4 regions of the Fictibacillus sp. B-59209 genome follow, and region 2 is predicted to be linked to each of the others. Evidence: riboswitches for the same ligand, from Rfam matches in the RefSeq annotation. Region 2 holds a riboswitch; each other region holds the start of a gene.
What was found. Region 2 has a riboswitch for S-adenosylmethionine ahead of P4361_RS20075 (hypothetical protein). Riboswitches for the same ligand answer to the same signal wherever they lie in the genome.
Positions count from the first base shown of each region.

Region 1 (3,082 bases), on a different contig from region 2:
CTTTTCTCTTTTTATCTTCTTCTAATTTTTCTGGACAGTATATTTCCTGTGCTCTGCAAGCCTTGAACAAGGATGACGAGCAGAACGACGGTGACAATCATCACGTCTGTATCAAATCGCTGATAGCCGTAGGCAATGGCCAGATCGCCCAAGCCTCCTCCACCAACAGCCCCTGCCATCGCCGAAGCTCCGACCAGGCCGATCGTTGCGATCGTAAACGACAGGATCAGTGAACTGAATGCTTCCGGCAGCAGTATGCGAAAGATGGTCTGCCAAGGAGTCGCTCCCATGGCTTCTGCGGCCTCTACAATGCCCGGATCGATCTCAAGCAGGCTGTTTTCCACGAGCCTTGCGATATAGGGGCCGGCATATACAATCAATGGCACAATCGCGGCCGATGTCCCGATAGAGGTACCGACTACTAATCTTGTAAACGGGATAATCGCCACCATTAAGATGATGAACGGTATCGAACGCAGAACGTTTACAATCGCGTTCAAAACGTTAAAGACGGCCAGGTTTTCAAGAATGTGCCCCATCCTCGTGACTACGAGTACGACGCCAAGCGGAATGCCGATTACAGCCGAGAACAATAAGGAAAATCCAACCATCGTTAAGGTATCACCGGCCGCATTTAAAATGTCGACCCAAAATGTACTCCAATCAACTTGCATAAGGTGCAACCTCCCTTATTTCGACTTCACTCTGGTTCACGAAAAAGATCGCTCTTCTGATTTCCTGTTCGTCGCCGATCAATTGAACAACAAGGTTTCCGAAAGGGACGTCTTGAAGTTCTGTGACATGGCCGTATAGAACGCTGACGTCCACGTTGAATTTCTTGGCAATCTGTGACAGCAGCGGTTGTCCTGTGGATGCTCCGGTAAATACAATCCTGAAGATCTGATGATTCCTGTCCTGCTTCTTCAATAGGTCTTTAAGGGACTCAGGCAATTCATCCTGAAGAACTGAACTGACGAAGCGCCTTGCCGTCTCAGTCTGTGGCCTTGCAAATACATCAAAAACGCTCCCTTTCTCAATCACTTCTCCGTTCTCCATAACAGCGACGGAATCGCATATCTCACGAATGACGTTCATCTCATGCGTGATGATCAGAATCGTAATGTTGTATTCCTTATTGATTTTTTTCAGAAGCTTTAAAATACTGGAGGTCGTCTGCGGATCCAATGCCGATGTTGCTTCATCACACAATAGCACTTCCGGATCAGTGGAGAGCGCCCGGGCAATGCCTACCCGCTGTTTTTGTCCGCCGGAGAGCTGGTCGGGATATTTATGCCCGTGCTCGGACAAGCCAACAAATTCCAGCAGGTCGTTCACCTTCTCTTTAACGAATGATTTCTTCATGCCGAGAAGATAAAGCGGTGTCGCAATATTATCAAATACCGTTTTTGCGTTCAGCAGATTAAAATGCTGAAAAATCATACCGATATTTTTCCGTTTTTTTCTCAGTTCCTTCGGAGACAATCTTGCCATGTCCTCCTCTCCTACAAAGACGTGCCCTGATGTCGGCTTCTCCAAAAGATTCACACATCGCAGCAAGGAGCTCTTTCCTGCTCCGCTGTATCCGACAACACCGTAGATCTCTCCTTTTTTTATCTCAAAGCTCACATTGTTTAACGCTCTTACCCGGCTTTTGCCACTCTCATAAATTTTGGTTACCTCTTCAAATCGAATCAATGATGTGATCTCCTTTCTCGCTACTGTTAAAACATCAAAAAAAGCCTCTTCTTGAAAACAAGAAGAGGCCTGACGCATAGATGAGTGGCTGATCTCTTCTTATCTTCCAAGCGCTAATCGCTTGCCGGACTTGGCACAGTATTCCCATTAAACCGGGAACCCGCTGCCGAGGTTTCAAAGGGCCAATCCCTCCACCTCTCTGGATAAGAAACAAATATAATGTTCAATTAAATAAAAAAATCTCTTCTTAAAGAAAGAAGAGATGTTGTATCCATAAGGAAACGAGCTGCTCTTCTTATCTTCCAAGCCCTTAAAGGAACTTGCTGGAATTGGCACAGTGTTTTTCAAAAGAAAAACCCGCTGCCGAGGTATCACAGGGCCATATCCCTCCACCTCTCTGGATAAGAAACACGTTCATATTTACTTGATGTGACCTATCTTATACCATGATCTAAGTCGATGTCAAATCTTTTTTCGGAGTTCTCTGATCGGAATAAAAACACTGAAGCCATAAAAGCCAGCCACATTGCTCCTCCGGCAACTCCAGCCAGTACATCCGTAATATAGTGAATGCCTAGATAAATTCTGCTCCAGCAAATAAATCCAAGGTGCACTGCCAATATACAAAATTTCGTTCTAACAAACTTTTTTGATAAGAGTGTAAAAAGACCATAAAGCGCTGTTGCATTCATCGCATGAGCACTCGGATATCCATACCTAATGTAAAAAGGTTTAGTGGATGGAGGCCGCTGCTTCCAATTCTTTCTCCAAACAGAGTTAATCAAACGGCATCCGATCAGGTTGGCTATTAATAAAAAAACAATGTTTCTCTTTCCTTTTCTCCTGTATCTGTATGCAGAATAAATAGTGGCAGGAATCAACAGAAATCCAGAACCAAGAAAAGAGTAACTTCTCAGAAAGAAATCCACGAAACCTCCGCCCCGTGCTGAAAATATAGCCAAGCTTCCCATTCCGTCAAGTTTCATCCAATGATCATCATTACGAAGCCTGTTCATTAGTCTTAAAGCTACAATACCCATTATCATAACGCCGCTTAGAATTGCCATATTCTCTTTTTTCATATCCGCCCTCACTTTAACTTGCTTTTATGTACATATCCTTTCATGTGGCGGACTATTTTATGCGTTCAGGCACCTATTAGAATTACTCTATTGTTAAAGTTTCACCGCATCTTTTTCTAAGAAAACCATAATGCTGCCCTGTTCTATTTTTTGCACATAACGCTCAGCGGTCCGTTCTGAAAGATCCAGGGACATGAGAACTTCTTTTAAATCATCCTCTGAATCCTCACTAAACATGGATGCAAATGGACCAGCAGCAAGCAGCGGACCAATACCGGGAACACCAAGGCCTGGCACCGCGATGG
Region 1 covers NZ_JARMMC010000020.1:70,844-73,925, forward strand. The annotation lists gene P4361_RS16770 (methionine ABC transporter permease) at 12-674, opposite strand; gene P4361_RS16775 (methionine ABC transporter ATP-binding protein) at 664-1,695, opposite strand; SAM riboswitch class I at 1,792-1,905, opposite strand; SAM riboswitch class I at 1,988-2,103, opposite strand; gene P4361_RS16780 (phosphatase PAP2 family protein) at 2,130-2,777, opposite strand; gene P4361_RS16785 (general stress protein) at 2,871-3,082, opposite strand, start outside.
Region 1: another riboswitch for S-adenosylmethionine. It lies ahead of P4361_RS16775 (methionine ABC transporter ATP-binding protein); the one in region 2 lies ahead of P4361_RS20075 (hypothetical protein).

Region 2 (3,082 bases):
TAAAGCATTGAAATATCCAGGACTTCTTAGACTGGGTCTAACCGCATTTCTTTATAACATTGGATTCTTTACTCTAATGGCCTATTCACCATTTGTTATGAATTTAGACGAACATGGCCTCGGCTATGTGTTCCTCGGATGGGGCTTATGCTTAGCCATAACTTCTGTATTCGTTGCACCAAAAATTCAGGCAAGATTCGGTACAGTAAAATCCATGTGTGCGATGCTGATCTTATTCGCATTGACACTGCTGGCTATGGGAATCTGGACAGAATCAAGCACAGTGGTCATCGTAGCCGTTATCGTTGCCGGTCTTTTCCTTGGGACAAACAATACATTGATCACAACAGCTGTTATGCAGGTAGCACCGGTTGAGCGGGCAACCGCCTCGGCTGCCTACAGTTTTGTACGTTTCATCGGTGGTGCGATCGGACCATGGCTTGCCAATAAACTGGCTGAAACCTATTCACCACATGTACCATTTGTAACGGGCGCGATTTTTGTTCTATTCGCCATGCTGGTTGTTGCGTTTGGCCGTAAACATCTTGCTCATGTGGATTCAATTTCTCATTAAAGGAAAGGAAGGTCTCTACAATGTACAATAAAATTCTGATTGCCTTTGATGGTTCAGCTCCTTCTGCTCGCGCTCTTCAGCACGGAGTGGAACTGGCTCATAAGATGAATACTGAAATGGTTACAATTCTGCATGTAAATAAAAACCTTCCTTTGCAGGAACCGCTTCTTAACTTTGATCTGGATGAGATAATGGAAGAAGAGGACAAAGAACTATTGCAGCCTGCCATTCAGTATCTCTCTGAATCAGGAATTCCCTATGAAACGCAAGCCTATAACGGGGAGCCTTCTCAGATCATCACTTCGTATGCAAAAAAACACGAGTACGATGTCATTGTCATGGGGAGCACAGGTAAGGGGTTTATAAAAGAAGCCTTATTGGGAAGTGTCAGCCATCAGGTAGCTCATGCAGCAGAATGCCCGGTGATTATCGTTAAATAATAAAAAAATCGGTTCCCTTCAGATAGGGTACCGATTTTTTTGTTGGATCCAGAATGCTCCAGATCCAGCTCATTTTATATTTCCGTTTAAGCTGTCCAGCCAGGCTGATACAAATACTTTACGTTCCCCCCACCGCCCGGGACGATGAATCCGCGGAATGCTTTCTTATCCTCTTGCTTTACAAGAACCTCACGAAAGACAAAAAACTCTTCTTTAATAACGACGTATTCACTAAGATTCCCGCTGCGCAGATCAGAAAGAATTTCATTGGCCATTTGTTCGTTCAATCTGAATTCCTCCATTAAATAAGATTCCTTTATTAGTACACCATAACCTGGCCGGCTGTGTCCAATTCTTTTCAACACCTGATAAGGGGCTTTACATAAACTTCCGTTTGAAACAAAGACTATGCAGAACTGCTATCTTCATTAAATTGCTTTGAAAAGGATTTGTGACGATGAAAAATATGTTCCGCGTTTATTTCTTGGATTGGAAAGACATTTTGACAATTCCCTCTGCAGCTCTGCTGATAAAGCTTTTAACAAAAAAATAAACGCCGTCATTTTCATGATGAAGCGCCTTTGGTTGACCAATCAGCAATCCTTATATTTCACAGTAAATTAGTTGGTTTTTTTGCATAAATAAAAACCTCTTCTTGCGGAAGCAAAAATACGCACAAGAAGAGGTTGAATCGCCATCGTAAGTTATACTCTTCTTATCATTCAAGCGTTTTGCTTGTGGAATTGGCACAGTGCTCATAATTGAGTCCGCTGCCGAGGCTTCAAAGGGCCAGATCCCTCCACCTCTCTAAATAAGAAATATAAGATAAATGTATTATATTGGATTCAATTATAGGGATTTCCATCTTATTGTCAAGACAATAACTCATTTTATTTTCGAATGATTTCTCCAGGCTCTAAAACGGGAGGATCTACAGAAACCGAATCAGGGTATTTAATCCCCTGCCCAGTATTTAGGCATATCACCTTTTCATCTGCTTTGATCCAGCCATTTTCCCTCAATCGTTTTGAGGCGGCAAACACAGCCGCTCCTTCCGGACAAATAAAACTTCCTTCAAGCTCTGCAGTTTGGCGCTGAGTAAAGCTAATTTCATCTTCTGAAACGGCAACGGCGCATCCATCCGTTTCATAAAGTGCTTCAAGGACAAGAAAATCTCCGATCGCTTTTGGAACATTGATACCAAAAGCGGCTGTCTCAGAATTTTCCCAGAACTTCGATTCACTCTTGTGTTCTTCCCATGCTTTTACGATCGGTGCACATCCTTCAGCCTGGACAGCGACTAAACGCGGCAGTCTGCTTCCTTTAAATAAGCCCAGTTCCCTGAATTCTTTCAATGCTTTATATATGCCAATCAGCCCCACTCCTCCGCCTGTTGGATATAAAATAACATCAGGTGGCTCGCTTCCGCATTGTTCTAAAATTTCATACCCCATCGTTTTCTTGCCTTCAATCCGGTAAGGTTCTTTTAATGTGGAAGCATCATAGAAACCTTCTTCCTTCACAAGGGACGCGACAATTTTTCCGGCATCACTGATCAGGCCGTTCACAAGAAAGAGCTCTGCACCTGAAATCGCCACTTCTTTTCTCGTAATGACTGGGGCATCCACTGGCATAACGATGTACGGCTTTATGCCGGCCCTTGCACAATAGAGTGACCAGGCGGCTCCTGCGTTGCCATTGGTCGGCATGGCAAGCCGGGTAATACCGAGCTCTCTGGCTTTTGAAACGCCGACTGCCGCTCCCCTGGCCTTAAAAGACCCGGTAGGTACCATGCCCTCATCTTTCATGAGCAGATTTGCAATTCCAAGCTTCTCACCGAGAGCAGGCATGGATAATAAAGGAGTCATCCCCTCTCCCAGTGATACCACATGATCTGGGTCTATAACAGGAAGAAGCTTATGGTACCTCCAAAGATCATTCCTCTCCTTATTAATAATTTCATTCTCATTTTTCAGTTCCTCTAAATCGTAGTTTACGAGAAGGGGGGAACCGCACTGGCACAATTGATTAGGTTCGTGATGAGCATAGATGTTGCCGCACTTTGGAC
Region 2 covers NZ_JARMMC010000028.1:51,445-54,526, forward strand. The annotation lists gene P4361_RS20065 (MFS transporter) at 1-574, shown strand, start outside; gene P4361_RS20070 (universal stress protein) at 595-1,014, shown strand; gene P4361_RS20075 (hypothetical protein) at 1,101-1,301, opposite strand; SAM riboswitch class I at 1,727-1,832, opposite strand; gene P4361_RS20080 (threonine synthase) at 1,905-3,082, opposite strand, start outside.

Region 3 (3,082 bases), on a different contig from region 2:
AAGTAAAAGAACGAGTGTAATGATTTTTTTCATGTTGTTCCTCCTGGTTGTGTAATTTATATTTTAACGTTTATCAAGACGGCGAGTTACATTATCCCCAATAAACTGAATGATAAACACAATGATTAGAATGATAACAGTAGCGACAAATGTAACATCATTTTGCGTACGCTGGAAACCTTCAAGGAACGCCAAATTCCCGAGCCCGCCTGCTCCGACTACCCCCGCCATTGCTGTATAACCGACAAGCGCGATTGAAGTTACCGTTATCCCGGAAACTAATGCAGGAAGGCTTTCAGGGATCAAAACTTTAAAAATAATTTGAGCGTTGCTCGATCCCATCGATTTTGCCGCTTCGATTACCCCTTTATCAATCTCGCGAAGTGCAATCTCAACCATCCGGGCATAAAACGGTGCAGCTCCAATAATCAAAGCAGGCAATGCTGCATTGGCGCCAAGCATAGATCCTACTAACAAGAGCGTAAACGGAAGCAATAAAATGATCAGGATAATAAACGGAATGGAACGGAAGATATTTACGATCGCTGAAAAGACAAAATTTAAAAACCGATTCTCCCATAGGTTCCCTTTACCCGTTAAAAATAATGCTAATCCTAAAAGAAGACCTAAAATAAAAGTGGCAAGAACCGCAACAGCTGTCATGTACAGTGTTTGTCCGGTGGCACCCCACATTCCACTCCATTCCACATTCGGAAAAAGACTATTCATATGAGATCACCTCCACTTCTACTTTCTGCCCATTCATATAGGCTACCGCTTCCTGAATTTCGGTATCTGTTCCTACCAGCTGGATGAACAACGTTCCATATGGCCCGTTTTGTGTTTGTGATACCTTACCCTGCAGGATATTCACCTGAACGTCAAATTTACGGATCACATCTGTAATAACGGGCTGTTCTGCACTTCCTCCAACAAAGGTAAGCTGTACAATTTGGCTCTGAGGTTTTTCAGATGCCAGCTGCTTGATCATGTCTGTCGTTTCTTCTGGCTCTGTTACTTGCTTAACAAAATCTTTTGTAATGGACTCTTTAGGTTGCCTGAATACTTCCAAAACCGGCCCTTGTTCCACTATTTTACCGTCTTCCATAACAGCGACCCGATGGCAGATCTTACGGATGACATGCATCTCATGTGTGATAAGAACAATGGTCAAGCCGAGCTTTTGATTGATCTCAACTAATAAATTAAGGATGCTGTCTGTTGTTTTCGGATCAAGGGCTGAAGTCGCCTCGTCACAGAGAAGAACTTTAGGGTTATTGGCCAGTGCACGTGCGATCCCGACTCTTTGCTTCTGTCCTCCACTCAATTGGGAAGGATACGATTCTCCGCGGCCCTCTAGTCCAACAAGTTTAATCAGTTCATCCACCCGCTTCAGGCGCTCTGTTTTCGGCACACCTGCAATCTCAAGTGGAAATGCAATGTTTTCCCTTACTGTTCTGGACCAAAGCAGATTGAAATGCTGAAATATCATGCTGATTTCCTGCCGAGCTTTTCGAAGCTCGTTGTTACTAAGTTTGGAAAGATTTTTTCCCGCAACGTTAACATCTCCGCTCGTCGGTCTTTCCAGCATGTTCAGCATTCGGATCAGTGTACTTTTACCTGCACCACTGTATCCAATAATCCCGAAAATTTCTCCTTGATCTATAGAAAGATCGACATGGTCAACTGCGTTTACAGCTCCGTCTTTCGTCTGAAAAATCTTTTTTACTGCGTCTAATGTTATCAAGAGACCGGATCCCTCACTTTCTGAAAAATAAAAAATGCCCTTCTGCCAGGTCATGAGCAGAAGGGCATAAAAATTTATATGCACCGTCATCTCATCTCCCAAAGCAGTTTGCTTTGCAGGATTTGGCACCTTTTCAAACAGGAAGCTGCTTAACGGTTGCCGGGTTTCATAGGGCCAGTCCCTCCACCACTCGCGATAAGAACGAATTTGTTATTCGTTATATAGTTAGCATTTCTTAACACGTTTCGAATTTTAACATCACCTTTATGGAGTGTCAATCCATAACTCCTGTTTTTTAGATAGAAGGACCCGATTCTTTTGGCTTAGGACTCCAATTTGCATAAAAACAGAAGAGATTCTAACTTAAGCTGTTCTCTGTATGTTCCCGTAAAAGTTACTCTTTTTATCCTGATTAAATCGCTCAGACGCTGCTGGCCTTCAAACACCTCATGCAAATCATCCATCCTGCCTGTAAGCATGGATATCCGTTCTGATCCGTTATACTTATTTACGAAGGAAAAACATAATCGTTCTCCGTCAGCCGTCACACTGGGAGTCTCCGTGCCTATCAGCGGCTGAAGGAAGGCCGTTTTTTGAACCTGTTCCTGCCAAAGAACCCAATCCATAAACATCCCCCTTTTAAAAACATGTATATCTTAATGTTCGGGAGATGGTTGGTGTCTTCCTTGATTTTTCCTTCGACAGTTTATTAAACGTAGTGTCGACTTTTAGCCAGCCTTTTTATGTATTTCTTTATTCATTTGTGGCTTTTTATGATTTTTCTGCAGTTCTTTTTTCCAGTACTTTTTTTCAGGCCGATGAACGGGAGAATTTTTCTGCTCTCTTTTTTCAAGCCTTTTCCCCTTATCCCATTTATGGTTTTCATGTTTATTCTTTTCATGAACATGCTGTTTCGGAGCAGTATTCAAATTAGTATTTTTCTTTGCTTGCTTGTTGTACATCGGCTGTTCGTGATGTTGCTTTGAAGAATGTGGTTTTACTTTTTTTGATTCATTTTTTTCTTTATCTTCAGCTTTACTGCGGCTTTTTCGATCTTCGTGCCTTTTGGTTTTTGGGACAGCACGTTTATTGTTTGGTTCTAGCTTGGGTTCAATCCTTTCTTCTTTGACTTCTTTTTTCGCATGTTCTTTTAGAGAAGAACTATGCAGGGAACTCGTCTTAATCTTTATGGGTTCAAGATTTCTATGATTGCGAAGAATTTTTTCTGAATGGTTTTTTTTAAAGCCGGATTCTTCCGGCTCTTCATGTACAGGTTTTATCTTTCTCTTTAGCTCGGTATAAGACATGTTCTTCACTTCATTAAGAGAAATGTTT
Region 3 covers NZ_JARMMC010000005.1:63,275-66,356, reverse strand. The annotation lists gene P4361_RS02610 (MetQ/NlpA family ABC transporter substrate-binding protein) at 1-33, opposite strand, end outside; gene P4361_RS02605 (methionine ABC transporter permease) at 64-729, opposite strand; gene P4361_RS02600 (methionine ABC transporter ATP-binding protein) at 722-1,747, opposite strand; SAM riboswitch class I at 1,836-1,949, opposite strand; gene P4361_RS02595 (hypothetical protein) at 2,071-2,373, opposite strand; gene P4361_RS02590 (anti-sigma factor domain-containing protein) at 2,476-3,082, opposite strand, start outside.
Region 3: another riboswitch for S-adenosylmethionine. It lies ahead of P4361_RS02600 (methionine ABC transporter ATP-binding protein); the one in region 2 lies ahead of P4361_RS20075 (hypothetical protein).

Region 4 (3,082 bases), on a different contig from region 2:
ATGCCTCCACTGAAGACGAGAGCTACAACCGTTTCTCTCTCCCATCCAAAAAGCATACCGGTCAGCCAGCATATTAAGTAACCACTGGCCGCGATCAACAGGACGAACAAACCAATCAATAAAAGTTTCCCGTTCACATGAACCAAATACGGGGTGGCAACCGAAGCATTGATGGCGACCACAGCACTCATGCAAATTTTAGAAACTGGAGAGATTCTTTTCCCGAGTGTGTTCTTTATTTCTCCCTTCGTCCAATGATTGAGCAGCATGCCAATGACAGATGGGATCACGATCATAATCAACAGGTCCTTCACCATGGACCATTCATCAATGGAGACGGTTTCTCCGACAAACAGTGATAGGCTGTAAGGAACGACGATCGGCGATAATAGTGTATCAATCAATATAATGGAAAGCGCGAGGGTGCTGTTCCCCCGATAGATGGATACCCAGATGCTGCTTGTCACGCCGCACGGTATGACCATCGCCAATACGAGTCCGGTTATGGTAAGGGAATCCGAGGAAAACGCAATGTGCCCGACTCCCCACGCCCATATCGGCATTATGATATGCAGGATGATGAGTGCTGCAAACTTAAATATTTTATAATATAAATTAATATACTATTAGAGTAATAGACTCAGACGGAAGAAGGCTAATCGTGTTAGAAAAGTTAAACCACCAGCTGGAAAGATTTATGCCATTTATTACACCCGCAAGTGTGATCCTTGGAATTTTGCTTACGAGCGAACTAAAGGGTTTGCTTGTGCCAGGCACCGCAATTACATACTTGTGTAATTCAGGTGCCTGGCACCCTACAAAAAAGGCGCAGGCTATTGTATATTTTTGAATCCCTCTCCTCGCCAGGTGCATAGGATGTGTGCATACTCATTTGAGATAGCTGTCCAAAACAGATTTTTTAATTGACAAACTATTAATTCTATTTTACATTAAATGAAATTAAATATTCTTATCCAGAGAGGTGGAGGGAATTGACCCTGAGAAACCTCGGCAACAGACTCTTTTATGAGCACTGTGCCAATTTCAACAAGCTTCTTTGCTTGGAAGATAAGAATTGTGTTGATCATTCTTCGGTCTCTTCAACCCCTTCTTATGTTTCCATAAACATAGGAAGGGGTTTTTTATCGAATCAATTCCTACTAAATAGATATGAATAGTTATTTTAAATGATAAACGTTAAATGAGGAGTTGGTGATATGGAAAAACACGACTGTATACACTGGAAGGGAAAAAGGCTTACCGCAACCGTGCATTATCCTAAATCCGTGCTAAGCAAAAATAAGATATCCCCTGCCGTTATTATTTGCCATGGATTTACAAGCAACCGGATTGGTGTGGACCGATTGTTTGTTAAAACGGCACAGCAGCTTTCTTCGAACGGATTTGTTGTAGTTCGGTTTGATTATTCGGGCTGCGGGGAGAGTGAGGGGAATTATGGGGAAAACAGCTTTGAAGATCTAATCGACCAAACATACGCTGCCGTTAGCTTTGCCTTGGAGCTTCCTAACGTTGATTCTGACCAGATTACCCTGCTTGGCCATAGCCTTGGAGGAGCAGTCGCTGTACACTCTGCGGCCCGTGACGAAAGGGTTAAACAGTTAATCCTCTGGTCTGCGGTAGGACGGCCGTTTGATGACATCGTAAATATCGTGGGTGAAGAAGAATATAGCCATCTATTCATTAAAGGATTCGTGGATCATTTAGGTTATTCCCTGACCACAAAATTTCTGCAGTCCCTCAAAAATTCCAATCCGTTAGACCAGCTATCACAGTTTTCCGGTGATGTGCTGCTCGTTCACGGAACGGACGACAATGAAATTCCAGCCCATTATTGCGGGGAATTCTTTGAGAATACACAAAAAAGATCATGTGGAAAAAGCAAGATTCGGCTTATTAAAGGCGCCAACCATACCTTCTCATCCATCATGCACTTCAATGAACTGATCACTGTAACCTCCGATTGGCTCATAAATGATTCCAATTTGATGGTGCCAGGCACCGGCTTTTGACACTTGTGTAAAAGCGGTGCCTGGCACCTGTATTGATAGCGATGGTATTCCAATGAAAACTGACCGGGTTTATCGCATTTACCGAAAATCTGTCCAGATACAATGTTTTTTGTGTGAGCCGCGCTAACACATATACTAAACTTGCCAACAACAGGATAACTGCCGCAACTAATTTTTTCACTTCTTCATCTTCCTTTTTTTAAAAAAATCTGCACCTTCGTGGTCTTTAAGCTGCTGCAGAATCTCTTTCCACTTTGAAAGATACAGCAAATGGGCTTGGTCTTTTTTGATCTTTCAATTAAGAAAGCCGCAAAAAACTTTCACATTGTCCCCTTCTGCATTCCATATCGTAGTATAATAGCTTTTGTATTTTTATTATGGACGCGTCGCCGTAAACTTCATTACCCTTACCAGGCAACCAACTTGAACGTTCTAAAAATTAAGGGGAGATCAACTTGAGAGAAAAACGCAGAAAAAGTCTGACTAGCCTGATTGTATTGCTGTTAACGGCTTTGCTCATCACAGGGTGTGCACAGGCACCTAGCACAGGCAAATCAAGCACGGATTCCGGACAACAAACGGATTCACCTGCTGCAAAACAAGAAGATTCATCTTCAAATGATGTTAAAACCACTCCAACAGATCAGACATCCGCCGTTAAAGGCATGCCGGCTACTGTTACGTATGTGGTCGATGGCGATACACTGGATGTAAAGTTTAAGAACGGAAAAACGGAGCGAATCCGCATGCTCCTTATCGACACACCCGAGACAAAACATCCGAGGCTCGGTGTTCAGCCGTTCGGGCCGGAAAGCTCCAAATTTACAAAAACCCAGTTAACGGGCAAAAAAGTCGGTGTCGAGCTGGATGTGTCCGAACGCGATAAATACGGCAGGCTGCTCGCGTACATATGGATCGGCAAGCAAAACTTTAATCAGTTGCTTTTGGAAAAAGGCCTTGCCCGTGTGGCTTATGTGTATCCGCCTAACACAAAATACGTCGATCAGTTCCGTGCCACACAAGAAAAAGCTCAAAAAGCAGGTGTTGGCATT
Region 4 covers NZ_JARMMC010000003.1:10,550-13,631, reverse strand. The annotation lists gene P4361_RS01235 (bile acid:sodium symporter family protein) at 1-602, opposite strand, end outside; SAM riboswitch class I at 968-1,075, shown strand; gene P4361_RS01230 (alpha/beta hydrolase) at 1,218-2,030, shown strand; gene P4361_RS01225 (thermonuclease family protein) at 2,486-3,082, shown strand, end outside.
Region 4: another riboswitch for S-adenosylmethionine. It lies ahead of P4361_RS01230 (alpha/beta hydrolase); the one in region 2 lies ahead of P4361_RS20075 (hypothetical protein).